4 regions of the Mesorhizobium sp. M8A.F.Ca.ET.021.01.1.1 genome follow, and region 3 is predicted to be linked to each of the others. Evidence: predicted binding sites of a transcription regulator. Region 3 holds the regulator's gene; each other region holds the start of a gene.
What was found. Region 3 encodes PhoB, which activates phosphate uptake and scavenging genes when phosphate is short. Its sites were predicted from a motif close to TGTCATNNANCTGTCAT; they were not measured.
Positions count from the first base shown of each region.

Region 1: a site for PhoB is predicted at 3,201-3,217, ahead of EOA36_RS21310 (DUF1045 domain-containing protein). Genes of this name have one in related genera too.
Region 2: a site for PhoB is predicted at 2,997-3,013, ahead of EOA36_RS03325 (ceramide glucosyltransferase). Genes of this name have one in related genera too.
Region 4: a site for PhoB is predicted at 2,362-2,378, ahead of EOA36_RS10010 (RNA degradosome polyphosphate kinase). Genes of this name have one in related genera too.

Region 1 covers NZ_RZSJ01000295.1:1,494-7,157, forward strand. Annotated here, with positions in the region: gene EOA36_RS21295 (COG4280 domain-containing protein) at 1-522, opposite strand, end outside; gene phnN (phosphonate metabolism protein/1,5-bisphosphokinase (PRPP-forming) PhnN) at 657-1,286, opposite strand; gene EOA36_RS21305 (alpha-D-ribose 1-methylphosphonate 5-triphosphate diphosphatase) at 1,283-2,422, opposite strand; gene EOA36_RS21310 (DUF1045 domain-containing protein) at 2,454-3,161, opposite strand; gene iolB (5-deoxy-glucuronate isomerase) at 3,314-4,126, opposite strand; gene EOA36_RS21325 (DUF3329 domain-containing protein) at 4,431-4,664, opposite strand; gene iolE (myo-inosose-2 dehydratase) at 4,729-5,646, opposite strand.
Region 2 covers NZ_RZSJ01000015.1:6,612-12,275, reverse strand. Annotated here, with positions in the region: gene EOA36_RS03335 (2'-deoxycytidine 5'-triphosphate deaminase) at 1-252, opposite strand, end outside; SAM riboswitch at 393-470, shown strand; gene EOA36_RS03330 (O-succinylhomoserine sulfhydrylase) at 527-1,717, shown strand; gene EOA36_RS03325 (ceramide glucosyltransferase) at 1,745-2,896, opposite strand; gene apaG (Co2+/Mg2+ efflux protein ApaG) at 3,117-3,509, shown strand; gene EOA36_RS03315 (Hsp33 family molecular chaperone) at 3,745-4,776, opposite strand; gene argF (ornithine carbamoyltransferase) at 4,906-5,664, opposite strand, start outside.
Region 3 covers NZ_RZSJ01000095.1:5,225-10,888, forward strand. Annotated here, with positions in the region: gene xylF (D-xylose ABC transporter substrate-binding protein) at 1-161, opposite strand, end outside; gene EOA36_RS10610 (ROK family protein) at 426-1,670, shown strand; gene phoB (phosphate regulon transcriptional regulator PhoB) at 1,936-2,625, opposite strand; gene phoU (phosphate signaling complex protein PhoU) at 2,644-3,351, opposite strand; gene pstB (phosphate ABC transporter ATP-binding protein PstB) at 3,377-4,180, opposite strand; gene pstA (phosphate ABC transporter permease PstA) at 4,177-5,028, opposite strand; gene pstC (phosphate ABC transporter permease subunit PstC) at 5,032-5,664, opposite strand, start outside.
Region 4 covers NZ_RZSJ01000087.1:6,397-12,060, reverse strand. Annotated here, with positions in the region: gene EOA36_RS10025 (TIGR02117 family protein) at 89-754, shown strand; gene EOA36_RS10020 (FAD-dependent monooxygenase) at 772-2,010, opposite strand; gene EOA36_RS10015 (zinc-finger domain-containing protein) at 2,031-2,276, opposite strand; gene EOA36_RS10010 (RNA degradosome polyphosphate kinase) at 2,442-4,634, shown strand; gene ppx (exopolyphosphatase) at 4,634-5,664, shown strand, end outside.

The DNA of each region.
Region 1 (5,664 bases), on a different contig from region 3:
ACCGACAAGCATCACCAGGACGAAAGCGGCCAGCGCGCCCATGCTCGCGTAAAATGTCTGCCCATGCGCGGCGCCGACAGCGATGACGATGAACACCACCTCCACCCCCTCGAGCAGCACCGCCTTGAACGAGGCCAGCCCGGCGAGGTAGTCGGCGCGCCGATCGTCAGCCTGCCGGTGCAGCGCGGCGGTTTCCTTGGCGAAGGCCGCCTCTTCGTCATGCAGGGCGATGACGCCGACGCTGCGCAGGATGGCTTTTCGCAGCCAGCGCATGCCGAACAGGATTAGCAGCACCCCGACGATGAACTGCAGCGTGTTGATGGGGACAAGCGCCAGCAGCGGCCCGAACGCCAGCACCAGGGCTGCCAGCACTGCCAGAGCCAGCGCAGCACCCGTCAAGGCCGGACGCCAGCTGCGTGTCACCCCGACCGCGAGCACAATGGTGAAGGCTTCGACGACCTCGACCAGGGAGGCGAGAAATGCCGCCGTGACTGTCGAGAGGATGGGTGTCAGTGTCTGCATCAAGGCTTCCTGTCTTGCTCGACCCTGATTCCCTGGGGGCGAATTCCCGGATCGTAGTCCAGAATCACCCTACGCGGCCAGCAGCCCAAGGCGTTCCGGCGGCAGCGCAAGCAGACGGGTGAAACTGGCCTCGATCAGATCAGCCCCGACATGTCGGAGAAGGCCATTGCTTTGCGTAGCAGCTCGGCGAAGCGCTCACCGGCCACCTCGCGCGGACCGCTGTTGTCGATCGAGGTGACGCCAGGGCCGGACAAGGTCACACTGGCGCTGCGCGCCAGCCGTGCCAGCACTTCGCCGCGCGACTCGCGGCCGCGCATCGCCAGCCGCTCGGCCAGCACCTGGGGCGAAGCGGTGATCTCGACGATCGCCAGATTGGCATAGCGTTCGCGCAAGGTCGGGATGACCGCGCGCGATACGTTGGCAACGGCGACGTGGCCATTGGAAACGGACCAGTCGACATCGGCGGGCAGGCCATAGCGCAGGCCATGCGCTTCCCAGGAGATGGCGAAGGCGCCATCGGCCTCGGCCTCGGCGAAGGCGGCGTCGGCCAGCGTGTCGTGATCCTCGCTCGCCGCATCGCTCGGCCTGGTGATGACGCGGCGAACGAACTCCAGCTGCGTCTCGTCGGCGAAAAGCGCCTTGGCGTAACCGATCACCGTGTCCTTGCCGGCACCGCTAGGGCCTACGACAGCAACAAAGACGCCATGACGGATCGGAAAGGTTTCGGCGGACAGTTCGCGCTCGATCAAGGCCGACACCATCATGCCACCCGGCATCCCTGCCGCCACACGGTGCGCACGACCGGAACACGATCGTCGACGCGCACCCGCACCAGATCGGCGCGGCGTCCCTGTTCGATGATCCCGCGGTCGTCAAGGCCGACGGCCTGCGCCGGGTTCTTCGAGACCATGGCGACGGCCTGCGGCAGCGAAATGCCTTCGACCATGTCGCCGAGGAAGAAGGCCGACTGGATCAGGCTGAAGGGGATGTAGTCGGACGACAGGATGTCAAGCAGGCCGTCACTGGCCAGGGTGCGTGCCGAAACATTGCCCGAATGCGAGGCGCCGCGCATGACATTGGGCGCGCCCATCAGCACGCCGAGCCCGGCGGCCTTCGAGGCCCGCGCCGCTTCCTCTGTGGTCGGGAACTCGGCGACCCTCACGCCCTGCTCGATGGCCTCGTCGACATGAGCCGACGTGGCGTCGTCATGGCTGGCGAGCACGATGCCGCGCTCCTGGCAGGCGGCGGCGAGGAAGACGCGGTTCGGTCCTGAATTGCGTGCCGACTCGCCCATCCGCTTCTCGCAGAATTTCTTGAAATCCTGATCCGAGAGCTTCAGCTTGCGCTGGTAGTAGTAGGCGTAGGTTTCAAGGTTGACGAACTGGCGCTGGCCCGGCGCATGATCCATCAGCGACGCCAGTTTCACCCTGTCGTCTGTCTCGAAATTGGCGAAGGCCCTCAGGCAGTCCGGTGCCGAGACCTCGCAGCGCAGATGGATGAAATGGTCTGCCCGCAGCCGCTCCTGCTGGACACTGTCCTCGATCGCATCGGCCAGCTTGCGGATGTCGTCCGATGTCAGGTCGGCGTCCTCGTCCATGCCGACGCGGAGCGCATCGAGCACGGTGGTGATGCCGGCGGTCGCCACCTGCGCGTCATGGGCAAGCACCGCGGCGATCGGGTTCCAGCGCACTTTCGGCCGCGGCGCATAATGGCCCTCGAGATGGTCGGTGTGGAGTTCGACCAGTCCTGGAATGATGAAGTCGCCGCCCATGTCCTCGCCGGTCCGGGCCGCGCCGGCATCGATGCCGGCGATAAAGCCGTCGCGCAGCACCAGCGAGCCTTCGACGATCTCGTCGGCAAGAACGATGCGGGCGTTGGAAAGAACAGTTTCGGCGGTCATTGCGGCTGGTCCTTGCTTCTTCCGGCGCCTGTCAGGCGGTTTTTCTGGCCGGGCGGCATCCAAGCGCGTGCTGGGACAGCACCATGAACGGCGCACCGGGTTCGAGTTCGACAAACAATGTCAGCGCATCCACCAGCACGGGCTGGCGCAACACATCGGCGAAAAGGCCGTCGATCGCCGCGCGCAGGCGAGGGCTTTCCTGTGGGCCGGCCCGGCCTGACAGGGTCATATGGAAGCGAAAGGTCTCGAAAACATAGGGATAGCCCCACTGGCAGAGATTGCGAAACTCGGCAGGCTTCAGCGAATCCGGGCTGCGCCGCTCGATCTCGGCCTCGCTCAGCGGCGCGCGAAACCGGTCGAAATCGCGCACGACGTCGTCGGCGAAGCGCTTGAGCGGAGGCAGCGGACCCTCCGGCACCAGCGCGAAGAAACTGTCGATCTGGCTGACGACGAGGCGCGGGATCGTCACAACCGGCGTTGCTTCGGCAAAATGGTCTAGCGCCGCGCGCAGCGAAGCCTCGGTCTCGGTGGCGGCCAGGCGGAAGGGCGCTTTCAGCGTGGCGTGAAAGCCATAGCGGCGCGCCGAAGCGGTGTGGAAGGCCACTTCCGCCGCCGACAGGTCGGCCACGGCCTCAACCGGCCTGGTCGCGGCACCGAACGGGTCGCGGCCCAGCCAGTTGGCGGCGATACGCGCCAGCGGCTCGTCCTGCCTGGGGGTGAAATAGATGGCATAACGCATGGGAAGTCCTCGTCAGAAACGTTGCCATAGGTGATTTCCATGACGGATTGACGAAGCTTTGAAGGGTTTTCGAAGGCAAATCGACCCTCAGGGTCGTTAGCCGACGATTTTTCCCAACTGGACCAACAAGTTCAACCGGAAACGCAAGACGGTCAGGCCTTCATCAACCATTCGTGCTCGGGCGCGTTGTGGAATTTCCACGTCCGCTTCGGCCCGGCCATCACATTGAGGTAATAGAGGTCATAGCCATGGCAGGCGGCACAAGGGTGATAGCCCTTGGGCACCAGCACGACATCGCCGTCCTCGATCGCCATGGCTTCGTCCAGCGCGCGCCGGCCATCCTTGTCGGCGTCGGTATAGACGCGCTGGAAGGCAAAACCCTGCGGCGGGTTGAGGCGGTGGTAGTAGGTTTCCTCGAGATAGGATTCAGCGGGCAGATTGTCCTGGTCGTGCTTGTGCGGCGGGTAGCTCGACGTGTGGCCGCCGGGCGTGATGACCTCGACCACCAGCAGCGAGTCGGCCGGCTGCCCCTCAGGCAGGATGTTGGTGACGTAGCGCGTGTTGGTGCCCTTGCCGCGCACCTCCTGGCCGAGATCGTCCGGCCCGATCACCCGGACCGGCAAGCCGCCGCCAAGGCCGGGCGCCGAGCATACCGCGAGTTCCAGCTCGGTATCGGCCGTCACCGACCAGTCCGATCCCTGCGGCACGTAGACCGACCACGGCTTGCCCTCGAAAGGCGACATGCGCTCGCCGAGCAGGCCGAGATCCTTGCCGCCGGCTTTTGCCGTACCCTTGCCGGTCACGAAGACCAGGCAGACTTCGCGGTCGTCCGACTGTCCCGAGGCGCTCTGGCCGGGCTTCAGCCGATGCAGATCGAAACCGACATAGGTCCAGCCAGCGCCTTGCGGCGTGACATGCGCGACGCGGCCATTGCCCTTGTCGGCTTTGACGAGCAGTTTCGACATTTTTGTCTCTCCTATCGCAAATCTTCGAGATCGGCCGAAGCCTCCCAACTTCGTCATCCTAGGGCGTAGCAGGAGCGAAGCTCCGTCGCGGAGACCCTAGGATCCATTCCGTGACCCCGCAGCGGAGCGGAGCGGAATTCTGCACCGTCGCAACGCTTCAATCCAACGGCATGGATCCTAGGGTCTGCGCCGCGTCGCTGCGCTCCTTGCTCCGCCCTAGGATGACGAAGCGAGGAGCGTTTCGGCCAATCACCAACGTATGCGATCCGTTACGCACGTATCCAATCCACTGGAACTTCTTCCATCATTCCTTGGGTTCGATGCCGACCTTGGGTTCCGCAGCCGTTGCCTTCGTCTCCTCCACCGGCTTGTACAGATAAAAAAACTGCCAGACGGCATAGCCGGCGAAGCCGAGCGCAATCACGCCCCAGAACGGGGTGCCGGAGGCGAACTCGATCACCGACCAGATCACGCAGACCGCGACGACGGCAACGCGCCGCCACAGCGGCCGGAAGAACGGGTGTTCATAATCTTTCATCGCGCCATCCGAGAGTTGCTGAACCAGTTCTCAGATAAGCCACCGGTGGCGACCAATCCAGCCTTCAGGCATTCGGGAAGCCCTGCGTCTCGACGGTGTAGCCGGCGGCGGTCATCACCCGCATCAGTTCCTTATGGCCAACCTGCGCCATTTTCAGCGGCGGGTTCTTCCTGGGGTCCTGCTCGGCCTCGACCACGAACCAGCCTTCATAGCCATGATCGGCGAAGCGCTGCACGATGGCCCCGAAATCGAGCGAACCGTCGCCCGGCACGGTGAAGGCGCCGAGCGCCACGGCGTCGAGGAAGGATTGTTTCGTGCGGTCGAGCCCGTCGATCACGTCCATGCGCACGTCCTTCACATGGACATGGCTGATGCGCTTGTGGTGGTTGTCGATGGCGCGCAGCACATCGCCGCCGGCAAAGGCCAGATGGCCGGCATCGAGCAGCAGCGGTATGCCTTCGCCGGAATGGCGCATGAAGGCATCGAGTTCCGGCTCGGTCTCGACCACCGCCGCCATGTGGTGATGGTAGGAAAGCGGCATGCCTTGCTCGGCGCACCATTCGCCGAATTCCGTCAGGCGCCGCGCGTAGGCCTTCATTTCGTCACTGGTGAGTTTCGGCTTGGTGGAAAGCGGCTTCGCGCGGTCGCCCTGGATCGAGCGTCCGACCTCGCCATAGACGATGCAGGGCGCGTCGACCGCCTTGAACAGGTCGATCATCGGCTGGATGCGGTCCTTGTTGGCAGCCATCTCCTCGTCGACCAGCGTGCCGGAAAACCAGCCGCCGCATAGCGTGACGTCGGCGGCCTTCAGGATCGGCAGCATCACCTTTGGGTCCTTGGGAAAGCGCCGGCCCATTTCCATGCCGGTGAAACCGGCAGAGCGCGACTGGCGCAGACACTCTTCCAGCGACACGTCATCGCTCAGTTCGGCAAGATCGTCGTTCCACCATGCGATGGGGGACATGCCCAGTTTGGCTTTCAAGTCGTCACTCCGGTTTAG
Region 2 (5,664 bases), on a different contig from region 3:
GCAGCCGGTTTCGAGAACCGCGCCTTCGGTCAGATTAATCTCGTGGAGTTGCAGCCGATCGAGCTTTTCCGAGACCTTGTGGTTGGGGCCGGGCAGGAACGAGGCGCGCACCCGCCAGGCCTTTTTCCCCAATCTGAGATCAAGGCTCGCCGGCTGGATCTGATCGGCATCGAGCGCGCGCGGCGACTTCAGCGCGCCGGACTTGAACAGCGCCGAAATGTCCTGATCGGGAAGAATGCCTGTCTGCCGCAAAGTCTGGCTCCGCCCAAGACTGGTCTCTTTTGGTGCAGGTTCTTGCCGCAAAACCACTGGGCACTTTTGCGGAACCTGCCTTGGTACAAACCTCTTAATGAAGCCGGCAATTGACGCAAGCGTGGCGCGGGTCTAAAGGGTCGTTATCCCGTGGTGATTTGGCCGGTCGGCTTGCAGCCACGTTAAACAAGTCGCTAAAGGACCGTCGGGCCGCAAGGCCGTATGGACCGGTTGCGACTTTCGCGGCCGGTTTTTTTGTGTCTGGAACAAAGCGATGAGCACCAAGAAGCGCAACTGGAAACCTCAGACGGCACTCGTGCATGGCGGAACCTTGCGTTCCCAATTCGGCGAAACCGCCGAGGCGATGTACCTGACCCAGGGCTATGTCTATAAAACCGCCCAGGCGGCGGAAGCCCGCTTCAAGGGCGAAGAGCCTGGCTTCATCTATTCGCGTTACGCCAACCCGACCGTCGACATGTTCGAAAAGCGCATGTGCGCTCTCGAAGGCGCCGAGGACGCGCGCGCCACGGCGTCGGGCATGGCGGCGGTGACCGCGGCCCTTCTGTGCAGCGTCAAGGCCGGCGATCATATCATTGCGGCGCGCGCGCTGTTCGGCTCCTGTCGCTGGGTGGTCGAGACGCTGGCGCCGCGCTATGGCATCGAGGCGACCTTGGTCGACGGCACCGATATCGCCAATTGGGAAAAGGCGGTCAGGCCGAACACCAAGCTGTTCTTCCTGGAAAGCCCGACCAATCCGACGCTGGAAGTCGTCGACATATCAGCCGTCGCCTCGCTTGCCAATTCGATCGGCGCGCGGCTTGTCGTCGACAATGTCTTCGCCACGCCGCTGCAGCAGAAGCCGTTGCAGCTTGGTGCGCACATCGTCGTCTACTCGGCCACCAAGCATATTGACGGCCAGGGCCGTTGCCTCGGCGGCGTCATCCTGTCGGACAAGAAGTGGATCGACGAAAACCTGCACGACTATTTCCGCCACACCGGCCCCAGCCTGTCGCCGTTCAATGCCTGGACCTTGCTGAAGGGGCTCGAGACGCTGCCGCTGCGCGTGCGCCAGCAGACGGAAAGCGCCGGCAGGATCGCCGACTTCCTGGCCGAGCAGCCGCAGATCGCCCGCGTCATCTATCCCGGCCGCGCCGACCATCCGCAGGCCGCCATCGTCAAGAAGCAGATGTCGGGCGGCTCGACGCTGATCTGCCTCGACGTCAAGGGCGGCAAGCCGGCGGCCTTCGCGCTGCAGAACGCCCTCGACATCGTGCTGATCTCGAACAATCTCGGCGATGCCAAGAGCCTGATCACCCATCCGGCGACGACGACGCACAAGAACCTGAGCGACGAGGCCCGCGCCGAACTCGGCATCGGGCCAGGGACGCTCAGGCTGTCGGTCGGCCTGGAGGACGCCGACGACCTGCTGGAAGACATCGCGCAGGCGCTGAAGGCCGCCAAATAGGCTGTTTGGGAGCGTCGGTCGCGGCGATCAGGCGCGCGACGGCGTCTCCTCCAGTTCGGCCGCCTTGGTGCGGATGGTCATTGCGTTGCCGCGCCAGTCGACGGCGCCGCCGAGCCAGCCGCGCGCCCAGAGGGTTGGGAGCATCACGTCCCGCGCCATCATGGCCGCGACCATGCGCGGCGACAGGTACCAGCCCTTGGACAAGGCCAGTGCGCACTCCGGAAGGTAGAAGGCCGCCAACACGGCAATCGCGGTTGCCCAGAGGCTGATGCCGGCGCTCGCCGCAGCAACCAGGGCAAGCGCGAGAGGCACCGCCGCGCCGGTCAGGATTTCGGGCGCGAAGAACAGCGGGAAGGTGACGCGGCGCAGGCGCGCCCAGCGGGCCTGACGCGACCAGATCTCGCCAAGCGTGCGCTGGCCGAGCGGCTGCTCGAAGGGCGCGGCAACGAGATTGACGCGCAAGCCGAGGCCGTTCACCAGCTTGGTGGCGGCAGCGTCCTCGGCGATCTCGGCGGCCAGCGCCCGAATGCCGCCATTGGCATTCAGCATCGGCTTGTTCCACAGCATGCTCTTGCCCTGGGCAAAGCCGAGGCCGAGCGCCTCGCCGGCATACTGCCAGCGGGCCTGCAATGTGTTAAGGAAGGCGCATTCGACATCAGCCCAGAAACCCTCGGGCCGCGAGCCGATCGGCGTCGAGCAGACAAGGCCGGTGTCGGGCCGCCATGCCGCCATCATGTGCTCGACATAGTCCCTCGGCATCAGGACGTTGGAATCGGCAAGGATGACCCAGTTGTGGCGTGCCGCTTCCCAACCCTTGACGCAATTGTTGAGCTTTGGATTGGCGCTGACGCGGTCGTCACCGATCAGCAGCCGGGCCGGCACCTTGGGAAACCGGGCAATCGCCCTGTTTATCAGTTTGACCACCGGATCGTCGGGATGGGCGACGCAGAAGATCAGTTCGTAGCGTGGCCAGTCGAGGGCGAAGGCGCGTTCCAGCGTCTCATGCGTGAACGGCTCGACGCCCCGCGACGGGACGACGATCGAGACCGGTTGCGGCTTGCCGGCTGGCGGGGCGATCGTGTTGCGCCGTTTCAGCTGTGAAGCGGCGAGCGAAATGCTGGCGGCGTTTGAAAGGATGAGTGCGGTCGAAAGCGAGGCGGCTATGAAGGTGAGTTCCATCGAGATCTGGTCACTCCGGAAAGGCGGCCGGCATCGTGGCCGTTTTCAACAGTTCGACAGAGCGCCGAGTCGCCCGGTTCGTGCACACCACCATTGTCGTGTGTCACTTAAATGACATTCTTTGCCGGCACCTGCGGTTCAAGGTCAGCCGCGACAAGACGCGCACGTTGACCTGCTCACCGGGAGCGCTGAAAGTCATCGGGTTGTTTTGGAGCCGCTCATGTACCGCGCCGTGACGCGCAACATCGAAGTGCAGGTCAGGCCGTTCTATCTCGAGGACCGTTCGGATCCCTCGGAGAACCGCTATGTCTGGGGCTATCAGATAACGATCGACAACCAGTCGGACGAGTTCGTGCAGTTGTTGTCGCGCTATTGGCACATCACCGATGGCGCCGGCCGGGTCGAGGAAGTGCGCGGGCCGGGCGTTGTCGGCGACCAGCCGGAACTCAATCCCGGCGACAGCTATCAATACACGTCCGGCTGCCCGCTCTCGACACCGTCCGGGATCATGGTCGGACGCTACACGATGCGCAACAAGCGCGGCGAGACCTTCGACATCGCCATCCCCGCCTTCTCGCTCGATCTGCCGGGGACAAGGCGCACGGTGAATTAGCGTCTTTTCTCCCGTCACTATACGGGGGAGTTGAGGAATGGTCCGCGAAGCGGACGAAAAGCCAATTGCTTGGCTTTTCGAGTGACGACCGTCCGGCAGGACAATGAGGGCAGCGCCGAGCTTGCGAGAATTTCTTCAGATAGAGCCAAGGAGCTCCTGTACTAACGCTGGCGCTGCCCCTCATCCGCCTGCCGGCACCTTCTCCCCGTATAGTGACGGGGAGAAGGGACTAGCTTTACTGAGCCGCAAACTCGGCCGGATCGAAGTCGTACTGGGTCGAGCAGAACTCGCAGGCGACGTGGATGCCGCCATCCTCGGTGCTGTCCTTGATCTCCTGCGCGGAGAAGCCTTCGAGGATATCGCGGATCTTGTCCCTGGAGCACGAGCACTGGTCGGTGACCGGGACGCCGCCGAAGACGCGCACGCCATGCTCGTGGAACAAGCGATAGAGCAGCCGCTCGGCGCCGATGGTCGGGTCGATCAGCTCGGTCGGCTCGATGGTGCCCAGCAAGGCGAGGAGTTCCTGCCAGGAATTATCGGCCGGATCGTGGACTTCCTCGCGCGGATCGCCATCGCCACCCGGCAGGTCCGGGACGCGCATGCGCTCGGGCGATTGCGGCAGGAACTGCGCCAGTATGCCGCCGGCGCGCCACTGCTCGCGCGCACCGCCGATACCGGGCGTCAGCAGCTTGGCGACCGAGAGCCTGATATCCGTCGGGATCTGTTCCGACTGGCGGAAATAGGTGCGCGCCGCGTCTTCCAGCGTTTCGCCGTCGAGCTGGACGATGCCCTGATAGCGCTGCGTATGGGCGCCCTGATCGATGGTCAGCGCCAGCACGCCGCTGCCAAGCAGCGTTTGCTGCGAGGTCTCGCCGGCCGCGACCAGCGCTTCGAGCCGATCCGCGTCGAAACGCGCATAGGCGCGCAGCGCCGAGGGCGTGGAAAAGTCCGCGACCAGCATGTCGACAGGCCCGTCGGTACGGGTCTGCAGGATGAACTTGCCTTCGAACTTGAGCGAGGTGCCGAGCAGCACCGTCAGCACACAGGCTTCCGCCAGCAGGCGGGCGACCGGCTCGGGATAGTCGTGGCGGCCAAGGATGGCGTCGAGCATCGGCCCGAGCTGCACCGTGCGGCCACGCACGTCGAGCGGACCGACTTCGAAGGGAACGACGTGATCGTCGCCGGCGTAGCCGAACTCGCCGAGTTTGGGGTGATGTTCAGTCACTTGATGGCTTTCCAACATGACAAAGCTCCAGGGCGCGGCCATGCGGCCCTGGTGGGCACATGCGTCCAAACGCGCTTGATTTGCGTGATGCGGCGCAGATAGGCATCGCGCCCCCGCAGATCAAGCGCCTGGGCATTTCAGGCGCCAAGACATATCAAGCAACAAGACACATCAAGCACCGAGACACCAGGCAAGCACGGCCTTCTGGGCGTGCAGCCGGTTTTCGGCCTCGTCGAAGACCACCGAATGCGGTCCGTCGATGACCTCGTCGGTCACCTCCTCACCGCGATGGGCCGGCAGGCAATGCATGAACAGGGCGTCGGGCTTTGCCTTGGCCATCAGCGCCGCGTTGACCTGATAGGGCGAGAAGACATTGTGGCCGCGGGCACGGTGTTCCTGGCCCATCGACACCCAGCAGTCGGTGACGATGCAGTCGGCCTGGTCGACGGCTTCTTCGGGCGAGCGGGTGAAATGCAGCTTGCCGCCATGCGCCTTGGACCAGTCGACATGCTTCTGCGCCGGTTCGCTGCCTTCGGGTACGGCGACGTTGAGATTGAAGCGGAACCGTGCCGAGGCCTCGAGCAGCGAGTGTAGCACGTTGTTGCCGTCGCCGGTCCAGGCAATGGTCTTGCCGGCCACCGGACCGCGATGCTCCTCGAAAGTCATGATGTCGGCCATCAGCTGGCAGGGGTGGGTGTCGTCGGTCAGCCCGTTGATCACCGGAACGGTGGCATTCTCGGTCAACTCTAGCAGCCGCTCGTGCGAGGTGGTGCGGATCATGATGGCGTCGACATAGCGCGACAGCACCTTGGCGGTGTCGGCGATGGTCTCGGAGCGGCCGAGCTGCATCTCGGTGCCGGTCAACATGATGGTCTCGCCGCCAAGCTGGCGCATGCCGACGTCGAAAGAAACGCGCGTGCGCGTCGACGG
Region 3 (5,664 bases):
GCCTCGATCGCCTTCTTCATGGCGGCCTCGTCGGTCTTCCAGCGCTCTTCCTGGAAGTTGGACCAGGAAACGCCGATGACCTTGTCCTTCGCCTGCGCGACCGACACCAGTGTCAGCGACATGGCGACCCCCGCCAGGATGGCGGCTGTGAATCTCTTCATGATATCCTCCCTGCGCCGCGTATGGCGCGACCAAACTGGCCCGAAGGCCGGCACAAAGGCTCTATTTTTTCGAGCCTCGAAAAAACACTGGTCCATCGCCAGAACACTGTCAACATCGATTCTGATGGATTTTGAGGTGCCGGAAATTTTTTTTCGAGCCTCGCAATAAATAAATGACAGCACCGGCCGCTTCTGCCAGTGTTTGACGCTGTTGCCGGAGGTATTCGAGGGGGATCAAGAACCGCCGCAACCGGGAGGGAAAGCATGTCGGTGGGAATCCGCCACGACGATCTGCGCCGGCGCAATCGCGCAATGGTGATTGCAGCCGTGCGCCGGGATGGTCAGCCCTCGCGCACCGAGATCGCCGCCACCACTGGCCTCAGCCACTCGACCATATCGGCGATATCCGCCGACCTGATCGGCGAAGGTATCCTGACCGAAGGCAAGCCGAACGAGGCCGGCTCACTCAAACGCGGCCGGCCGCAGGTTGGCCTCGGCCTCAACCCCGAGGCCGCGGCTGTGATGACCGTGGTGCTGTCGCTGAATTTCCTATCCGTCGCCGTCATCGATTATGCCGGCCAGGTGGTCGCCGAGGAGCAGCGCCGGCTGGACACGCTGACCATGTCGCGCGAGGCGCTGATCGGCGAATGCACGGCAATAGTGCGCCGCCGCATCGAGGACCCCGATCTCGATATCCGCAGTGTTGCCCGCATCGCGCTGGCGATCCAGGGCATCACCGACACCAAGGCGCGTGCCATGCTGTGGTCGCCGATCACGCCGCAGACGGACATTGCCTTCGCCGACATACTCGAAGCCGAATTCGGCATCCCCGCCACCATGGAGAACGACTGCAACATGATGGCGGTGGCGTTGCGCTGGCGCGACCCTCAACGCTACCGCGACGACTTCATCGCCATCCTGCTCTCGCACGGCATCGGCATGGGCCTGGTGCTCAAGGGCGAACTGTTCACCGGCACCCATTCATCGGGCGGCGAATTCGGCCACATGATCCATCGCCCGGGCGGCGCGCTTTGCCGTTGCGGGCGGCGCGGCTGCGTCGAGGCCTATGCCGGCAACTATGCCATCTGGCGTAATGCCAGGCAGCTTGGCGAGGACGCCGAACCGGTCGCCGATGTCAGCGACGCGCAGATGCGGACACTCGCCGCGACGGCAAGGGAGAAAGACGGACCGGAGCGCGAAGCCTATCGCAAGGCGGGCGAGGCGCTGGGCTATGGGCTGGGCAGCCTGTTCGCGTTGATCGACCCGGCGCCGGTCGCCATGGTCGGTGTCAGTGCCGCCGCCTTCGATCTGATCGAGCCGGCCTTGCGCGAGGCCATCGCCCAGACCGCCGGCGGCCAGCATTCGGAATCGATTTCCTTCGACACCGAGCCGAACGAACTGCCGCTCATTCGCGAAGGCTGCGCCATGCGCGCCTTGACCTTCGTCGACCAGGAGATTTTCGCGCCGGGCGTGCAGGCGAGAGGCAGTGCTGGGAAGAGCGTGGCCTGAGCGAACGCTCCGGTGAATCACCACCAATGCTGGAGGTTGGCCGAGCGCCCTCAAGGTCGTCATCCCTGGGCGGAGCAGCCGCGAAGCGGCGTCGCGGAGACCCTGGGATCCATGCCGTGACCTCGATCGTAGAGTGCAACGGTGCAGAATTCTGCACTGCGGCGACGCGTCGAGGTCCCGGCATCGATCCTCGGGTCTGCGCCGCGTCGCTTCGCTCCTTGCTCCGCTCGTGGATGACGAAGTCAGGGGCGTAGCCGCCCTCGACCTAGTCTTCCCTGATCGCGTAGCCCGCGCCGCGAATGGTGCGGATGACGTCGGGCATGCGGCCATTGTTGACCGCCTTGCGCAGCCGGCCGACATGCACGTCCACCGTGCGCTCGTCGATATAGATCGTCTCGCCCCAGACATTGTCGAGCAACTGGCTGCGCGAGAACACCCGGCCGGGATGGCGCATCATGAATTCGAGCAGCCGGAACTCGGTCGGTCCGAGCCGGATTTCGCTCTTCTTGCGATAGACCCGGTGCGATTCACGGTCGAGCACGATGTCGCCGACCTTGAGCACGCTGGACAGCACTTCCGGCTTGGCGCGACGCAGCAGCGCCTTGACCCGGGCCATGAATTCCGGCGTCGAGAACGGCTTGACCAGATAGTCGTCGGCGCCGGTCGAAAGGCCACGCACGCGGTCGCTCTCCTCACCGCGCGCCGTCAGCATGATGATCGGCAACCTCTCGGTCTCGGGCCGCATTCGCAGGCGCCGACAGAGTTCGATGCCGGAAACAGCCGGCACCATCCAGTCGAGCACCAGGAGGTCGGGCACATTCTCCTGGAGGCGGATCTCGGCTTCGTCGCCGCGCGGCACCACCTCGACCTGGTAGCCTTCCGATTCCAGATTGTAGCGGAGGAGCACGCCGAGCGGCTCCTCGTCCTCCACCACCATGATGCGTGGCGCGATCATTGGCAGATCATCCTATCGTCAAGCCGCCGGCGCCGACATCGCCGTCTCGTCCTGCTTCGGACGATTGGCGGGCAGTTGCGTTCCGGTCAGCACATAATACGCATTCTCGGCGATGTTGGTCACATGGTCGCCGATGCGCTCGAGATTCTTGGCGCAGAACAAGAGATGCGTGCAAGCCGTGATGTTGCGCGGATCCTCCATCATGTAGGTCAGCAGTTCGCGGAACACCGAGGTGTATTTGACGTCGATGCGTTCGTCGTCATTCCTGAGCTTGGCGAGGGCGGCGGCATCGCCGGCCGCATATTCCTCGACCACGCCCTGCACCTGGATCAGCACCAGCTGCGCCATGGAATCGATCGAGTGCGACAGGTCGCGCGGCGTGGCGGTGAGGCCGACGGAACCGACACGCTTGGCGATGTTCTTGGCAAGGTCGCCGATGCGCTCGAGGTCGCCCGCCATGCGGATCGAGCCGACGACATGACGCAGATCGTCGGCCATCGGCTGGCGCTTGGCGATCAGGGTGATGGCGCGGTCGTCGAGTTCGCGCTGGCGCGCATCCATGATGGCGTCGTCGGAGACGACGCGCTGTGCCAGCGCGTTGTCGGAATTCAGCAGAGCCTTGGTGGCGCCGCCGACCATCGTGCCGGCGAGATCGCCCATGTCGCTGATCAGCCTGCTGATCTGTCCGAGATCCTCATCGAAGGCTGCGACTGTGTGTTCGGCCATGATCCTCGTCCTCGTATGCGTGATATCAGCCGAAGCGGCCGGTGATGTAGTCCTGCGTGCGCTTCTCACGAGGCGACGTGAAGATCTTCTCGGTCTTGTCGAATTCGACCAGTTCGCCCAGATACATGAACGCCGTCTGGCGCGACACGCGCGCCGCCTGCTGCATGTTGTGGGTGACGATGACGATCGTGTAGTCGGCCTGCAGCTCGTCGATCAGTTCCTCGATCTTGGCGGTCGACAGCGGGTCGAGCGCCGAGGCTGGTTCGTCGAGCAGGATGACTTCCGGCTTCACCGCCACGGTGCGGGCGATGCAAAGACGCTGCTGCTGGCCGCCCGACAGGCTGAGGCCGCTGGCGTTGAGCTTGTCCTTGACCTCGGTCCACAACGCCGCGCGCTTCAGCGCCTGTTCGACACGGCCGTCCATCTCGGACTTGCTGATCTTCTCGTAGAGCCGGACGCCGAAAGCGATGTTCTCGTAGATCGACATCGGGAACGGCGTCGGCTTCTGGAACACCATGCCGATCTTGGTGCGCAGGAGGTTGAGATCCTGCGAGCGGTCGAGGATGTTCTGGCCGTCGAGCAGCACCTGGCCGTCGGCGCTCTGCTTCGGGTAGAGCTCGTAGATGCGGTTGAAGACGCGCAGCAGCGTCGACTTCCCGCAGCCCGACGGGCCGATGAAGGCGGTGACGCTGCGCTCGGGCAGCGACAGGCTGATATCCTTCAACGCCTTCGACTGGCCGTAGTAGAAGTTGAGATTCTTGACCTCGATCTTGGCCTTATCCACGGCCACTTCGGGCGTGTTCAACTCGGTGGACAACATCGGTTTCATCTGTCCTCTCTGCGTCCGGTAAGGCTGCGGGCGAAAATGCTCAGGCCGAGAACCGTCAGGGTGATTATGAGTGCGCCGGTCCATGCCAGTTGCTGCCATTCCTCATAGGGGCTGAGAGCGAACTGGAAGATGGTGACAGGCAGGCTGGCCATCGGCGCGTTGAGATTGCTCGACCAGAACTGGTTGTTGAGCGCGGTGAAGAGCAGCGGCGCCGTCTCGCCGGAGATGCGGGCGATGGCGAGCAATATGCCGGTGACGATGCCGGAGAGCGCGGCGCGGTAAGCGACAGATTTGATGACCACCCAGCGCGGCGCGCCGATCGCGGTGCCGGCTTCACGCAGCGCGTTCGGCACCAGGTTGAGCATGTCCTCGGTGGTGCGCACCACGACCGGAATGACCAGGATGGCCAGCGCAACGGCGCCGGCAATGGCGGAGAAATGTCCCATCGGCCGCACCATCAACTCGTAGACGAACAGGCCGATGATGATCGATGGCGCCGACAACAGGATATCGTTGATGAAGCGCACGATGGTGGTGAGCTTGGAGAAGCGGCCGTATTCGGCCATGTAGGTACCGGCGAGCACGCCGATCGGCGTGCCGACGATCACGGCGATGATCGTCATCACCACGCTGCCGTAGATGGCATTGAGCAGGCCGCCGGCGTCGCCGGGCGGAGGCGTCATTTCGGTGAACACGGCCAGCGAGACGCCGGACAGGCCCTTGTAGAGCAGCGCGCCGAGGATAAGCGCCAGCCAGGCGAGGCCAATGCCGGCGGCGACGACGCACAGCGTCATCATCACGCCATTCCTGCGCTTGCGGCTTTGGTGAAGCGATGCGGCTGTGGACATCGGTCAGGCTCCCGTACGGGCGTCGATGCGCATCAGCATGTAGCGTGCGATGGCAAGGATGAGGAAGGTGATGACGAACAGGATCAGGCCGAGCGCCACCAGCGAGGAGGTGTAGAGATCGCCAACGGCTTCGGTGAATTCGTTGGCGATGGTCGCCGAGATCGTCGTGGCGGGCGCGAACAGCGAAGTCGAGATGCGGTGCGCGTTGCCGATGACGAAAGTGACGGCCATCGTTTCGCCGAGCGCACGGCCAAGGGCGAGCATGACGCCGCCCATGATACCGATCCGGGTATAGGGAATGACCACGCGCCGCGTCACTTCCCAGGTCGTGCAACCGATGCCGTAGGCCGACTCTTTCAGCACCGACGGCACCGTGTCGAACACGTCCTTGGTGATCGAGGTGATGAAAGGCAGGATCATGATGGCGAGGATCATCGCCGAGGTGAGCAGGCCGATACCATAGGGCGGGCCGGCAAACAGATTGTTGAGCCCGGGAACACCATGGAACAGCCAGATGATAAAGGGTTGCACCGTCGTCTGCAGGAACGGTGCCAGCACGAACAGGCCCCAGATGCCGTAGATGATCGAGGGGATGCCGGCGAGCAGTTCGACCGCCATGCCAATCGGGCGCCGCAA
Region 4 (5,664 bases), on a different contig from region 3:
CGGCCGTGCCATGGCCGGGCTTTTTGCGTCTGGCCGATCGGATAATGATCTTCTCCATTGAGCCGCGACGAATCGCGAAGCCGCACCGATGAAAAAACTCCTGCGTTTGCTGGTCATGCTGGTTGCCGCAGTGGTGCTCGCTTTGTCGCTCGGCACGTTGGTGCCGCGGCCGCTCTGGCCCACGGCTGCCGCAGGCGAGGGCACGCGGCGCATATTGGTGCTGAAGAACCCAATCCACACCGACATCGCCATTCCGGTGGATGACGGGGTGCGCCGGCGCTTCCGTTTTCTTGCCGATGCCGGCCTGCCTTCGGACGCCCCCGAAGTGCGCTACCTCGTCTTCGGCTGGGGCGGGCGCGCCTTCTACCTGGAAACGCCGACATGGTCGCAAGTGAAGGCGCTGCCGATATTCAAGGCGCTGACACTCGATGCTTCGGTGATGCATGTCGACGTCGCCGGCGATATCTCCGAGCCGCGCCCCGATGTCGCCGGCTTCGACGTGGGCGAGGACCGTTTTGCCGCGTTGCTCGACTTTGTCGAAGCGAGTTTTCAGCAGGGACCGAGCGGCCCGATCGTCATCGACAATGCCGCCTATTCCAATTTCGACCGTTTTTATGAGGCCAATGGCCGTTTCAACGCGCTGATCGGCTGCAGCACCTGGACGGCGGCGGCGTTGCGCGCTGCCGGCCTGCGCACGGGCTGGTGGAACCCGCTGCCGGCATCGCTTGGATTGTCGATGCGGCTGTATAATTAGCTTTGCCGCAGCTCCTTTCAGCGACGGATGACCTGCTGCTGTTCCCAGCCGTAAAGCCAGTCCAAATCCGCCGCGAGCTTCTCTCCTGGCCGCGTCGCCAGGACCAGATTGCGCGCTAATGCCACCGGTCCCCGGGCGTGCCAGGCGAGGCGGTTGAGCGCACCGCGTTTCAGTACCTTTTCGATGCGCGGTCGTCTCAGCTTCTCCCAGATGGTGAGGCTTTGCGTCAGGTCGCCGGGGAAGTCGGCGACCAGGCTGGCGAGCATCGCGGCGTCCTCGATCGCCATCGCGGCACCTTGTGCCGCGAACGGCGTCATTGCGTGCGCGGCGTCGCCGATCAGCGCGATGCCGGCTGGCATTGTCCAAGGCTGTCTCTGTTCGACGGTATGCAGCGGCCAGGTCAGCCACGGGCCGGCTATTTCCACCAGCTTCACGAGTCCTGGCGCGGTGCCGCGCATGGCGGCGGCGAGTATGCCGGGATCGGCATGGCCGGACCAGCCCTCGGTAATGCGCTCGCCTTTGGTGAAGGCGACGAGGTTGAATGCGTCGCCCTTACTGACGGGATAGACGACCATGTGGAAACCCGTATGCAGGAAAGTCGTGACGCAATCGGCTGCACCGATCGCGGCGAAGGCCCGCCCGGCGCTGCTGTCTGCCGCGACGGTGGTACGCCAGGCCAACTCTCCCGAAAAACGGCTTCTTGGCGATGCCATCCTTTGTGCATCGACAAGCTCGCGCACCGACGACCAGACGCCATCGGCGCCGACCAGCAAGGAGCCTTGTTCCTCCGCCGTATTGCCACCGATCTCGACGGTCGCCGTGACACCATGGCTGCCAGTCGCAATTCTTTGGACGCGCGCCCCGACGGTGAGATGGATATCAGGTATCTCGGCAACCCGTGCCATCAACGCGCTCTGCACATCGGCCCGGTGGGCGACGAGATAGGGCGCGCCCCAGCGGCTCTCGCCGGCTTCCCCTAGCGGCACGCGCGCCAGTTGGCGCAACGTCCTTGCGTCCTTCAATACCACGGCCTCCGGCCTTACCACCGCCGACAGCAGTCGGTCGAGCACGCCGAGTTGACGAAGGATGCGTGTCGCATTGGGAGAGAGCTGGATGCCCGCGCCGACCGCTTCAAGGCGCTGCGCCTGCTCGAACACCTGCACGGGATAACCGCGTTCGGCGAAGGCAACCGCCGCGGTCAGTCCGGCAATGCCAGCTCCGGCGATGACGACGTGCCGGGAGCGCGTGTCGTCCATCCGGTTTGCCGCGAAAGGCTTCAGGCGGCCTGGTCGATGTAGAGGCAGCCCGCCGGCAGGGTTTCCGTCGCCTTCAGCTTTGGCGAATAGCGGTAGAGGGTCGAGCAGTAGGGGCAGACTTTCTCATTGTCGTCGCCCATGTCGAGAAACACATGCGGATGATCGAAGGGCGGGTTGGCGCCCGTGCACATGAATTCCTTGACCCCGATGTCGATTGCCGGATGGCCCGCATCGTTCTGGAAATGGGGAATGGAACCGCCTGCCATCGTCGTCTCCTTAACGCAGTCTCTCTGCATCTGGATCATATCAAGCCTCTTTGCAAGTTCGATGAAATCAAACTGTCGCAAAGCCTGTCAGAGAACTGTCGCAAAAGCCTGCCACAGGATAAGTTAAGCCGGTTAACCGGCCAGGGCGGGCGAAGAGCGGGAATCATGAACGAATTGAAGCCGGTACAGAGCGAATTCAACAACGTCACGGCAGCGAGCCCGGAAGGCAATCCGGACCGTTTCGTCAACCGCGAGTTCTCCTGGCTGCAGTTCAATCGCCGCGTTCTCGAAGAATCGCTGAACACCCATCACCCGCTGCTGGAGCGCGTCCGCTTCCTGTCGATCTCGGCCGCCAATCTCGACGAGTTCTTCATGGTGCGCGTCGCCGGCCTTGCCGGCCAGGTGCGCGAGGGCATCGTGCTGAAGAGCCCGGACGGACGCACCCCCGAACAGCAGCTCGAACAATTGCTGCGTGAAGTCGAGCGGCTGCAGGAAGACCAGCAGAAGAGCCTTTCGGCACTCACGGTTCTGCTCAACAAGGAAGGCATCGAGAGCATCACCCGCGATGCGCTGACCAAGGACGAAAAGGTCTGGCTGGAAGAGCATTTCCAGGACCAGGTGTTTCCGGTGCTCACCCCGCTGTCGATCGACCCGGCGCATCCGTTCCCGTTCATTCCCAATCTCGGCTTCTCCATGGCGCTGCAGCTTCGCCACCGCAAGAATGGCGAGGAGATGAGCGCATTGCTGCGCCTGCCGGTGGCGCTGAAGCGCTTTATCCGCCTTCCGGACCGCAAGAACCATGTCCGCTTCATTCCGCTGGAGGAGGCGGTCGGCCTTTACATCGGCAAGCTGTTCCCCGGCTACGAGGTCAAGGGCTCCGGCACGTTCCGCATCATCCGCGACAGCGATATCGAGGTCGAAGAGGAGTCGGAAGACCTTGTGCGGCTGTTCGAAACGGCGCTGAAGCGTCGCCGCCGCGGGTCGGTTATCCGCATCGAGTTCGACATGCTGATGCCGGGGGAATTGCGCGATTTCGTCGCCGGCGAGCTTGGCGTCTCGTCGAGCCGCATCAGCGTGCTCACCGGGCCGCTGGCGCTCAGCCAGATCTCCGAGATCGTCTCCGTTCCCCGCGACGACCTGAAGTTCACGCCCTACAATCCACGCTTTCCCGAACGTATCCGCGAGCATGGCGGCGACTGTTTTGCCGCCATCCGCGAGAAGGACATCGTCGTTCATCACCCCTACGAGTCGTTCGACGTGGTGGTGCAGTTCCTGCGCCAGGCAATGGCCGACCCCGAAGTTGTGGCGATCAAGCAGACGCTCTATCGCACCTCCAACGACAGCCCGATCGTGCGTGCGCTGGTCGACGCGGCCGAGGCTGGCAAGTCGGTGACGGCGCTGGTCGAGCTCAAGGCGCGTTTCGACGAGGAAGCCAACATCCGCTGGGCGCGCGATCTCGAACGTGCCGGCGTGCAGGTCGTGTTCGGTTTCCTCGAACTCAAGACCCATGCCAAGATGTCGCTGGTGGTACGGCGCGAGGACGGCAAGCTGCGCAACTACGTCCATCTCGGCACCGGCAATTACCATCCGGTGACGGCACGCATCTACACCGACCTGTCCTTCTTCACCACCGATCCGACGATTGCCCGCGACGTCGCCCAATTGTTCAATTTCATCACCGGCTATGCCGAGCCGACCGCCGAAATGCGACTGGCGATCTCGCCCTTCACGCTGAGGAACCGCATCCTCCAGCACATTTCAGCCGAGATCACCCATGCGTTGGAGGGACGGCCGGCGCGCATCTGGATGAAGATGAACGCGCTCGTCGACCCTATCATCATCGATGCGCTCTACGATGCCAGCCGTGCCGGTGTGGAAATCGACCTCGTCGTGCGCGGCATATGCTGTCTGCGGCCGCAAGTGCCGGGCCTGTCGGAGAACATCAGGGTCAAGTCGATCGTCGGCCGGTTCCTCGAGCACAGCCGTATCTATTGCTTCGGCAACGGCCATGGCCTTCCCTCGGACGAGGCGATTGTCTACATCTCCTCGGCCGACCTGATGCCGCGCAATCTCGACCGCCGCGTCGAGACCATGGTGCCGATCACCAATCCAACTGTGCATGAACAGATTCTGGGCCAGATCATGCTGGGCAACATCATGGACAATCAGCAAAGTTTCGACGTATTGGCTGATGGAACCTCCCGGCGCGTGGTGCTGGAGGAGGGCGAGGAACCGTTCAACGCGCAGGAATATTTCATGACCAATCCGAGCCTGTCGGGACGGGGTGACGCGCTGAAATCGCATGCGCCCAAGCGAATCGCGCAGTTCAAGCGCCGCAAGAAGAACGCCACCACCTGATGCTGTCCAATTCCCAGGGCCGGCTGCAGGACCGCCGACCGCTGTCCATCATCGACATCGGATCCAATTCGATCCGTCTTGTCGTCTATGAGGGGCTGGCGCGTTCGCCGACCGTGCTGTTCAACGAAAAGATGCTGGCCGGCCTCGGCCGCGGCATCGTCTCGACAGGGAAGCTCGACCCCGAAGGGGTGGCGCGTTCGATGGAGGAGTTTCGCCGTTTCCGCGCGCTCTCCGACCAGGCCGGTGCCGAACACATGTACGTGCTGGCAACCGCCGCCGCCCGTGAGGCGATCAACGGTCCCGATTTCATCCATCGCGCCGAGGAGGTGCTCAAGACCGAGATCCGCGTGCTCTCCGGCCGCCAGGAAGCGCATTATTCCGCGCTCGGCGTCATCTCAGGTTTTCATCCGGCCAACGGTATTGCCGGCGACCTTGGCGGCGGCAGCCTGGAACTGATCGACATCGATGGCGAGGCGATCGGCGACGGCATCACGCTGCCGCTCGGCGGCCTGCGCCTGCAGGATATGGCGAAGAACTCGCTCGTCCAGGCGCAGAAGATCGCGCGCCAGGAATTGGCCCGGGCCAAGCTCTTGAAGGGCGCGCAGGGCAGGACTTTCTACGCCGTCGGCGGCACCTGGCGAAACCTCGCCAGGCTGCACATGGAGATGAACAACTACCCGCTCGGCGTCATGCACCACTACGAGATATCGGCCGACAGTGCCCAAACCTTCCTCAAGCAGGTGGCCAGGGGCGAGGTCGAAAAGGTGAGGGGTATCGAGGGCGTCTCCAAGAACCGCCGCTCGCTGCTGCCATACGGCGCGCTCGTGCTGCAGGAAATCATGACGGCGATGCAACCGTCCAGGATCGTCGTTTCGGCGCAAGGCGTGCGCGAAGGCTTTCTCTATTCACTGCTCGAGGCGGCCGAGCAGAAGGCCGATCCGCTGATCTCGGCCGCCGAGGAGCTTGCGCTTTTGCGCTCGCGTTCGGTCCACCACGCGCATGATCTGGTCGAATGGACCGGCAAGGCCTT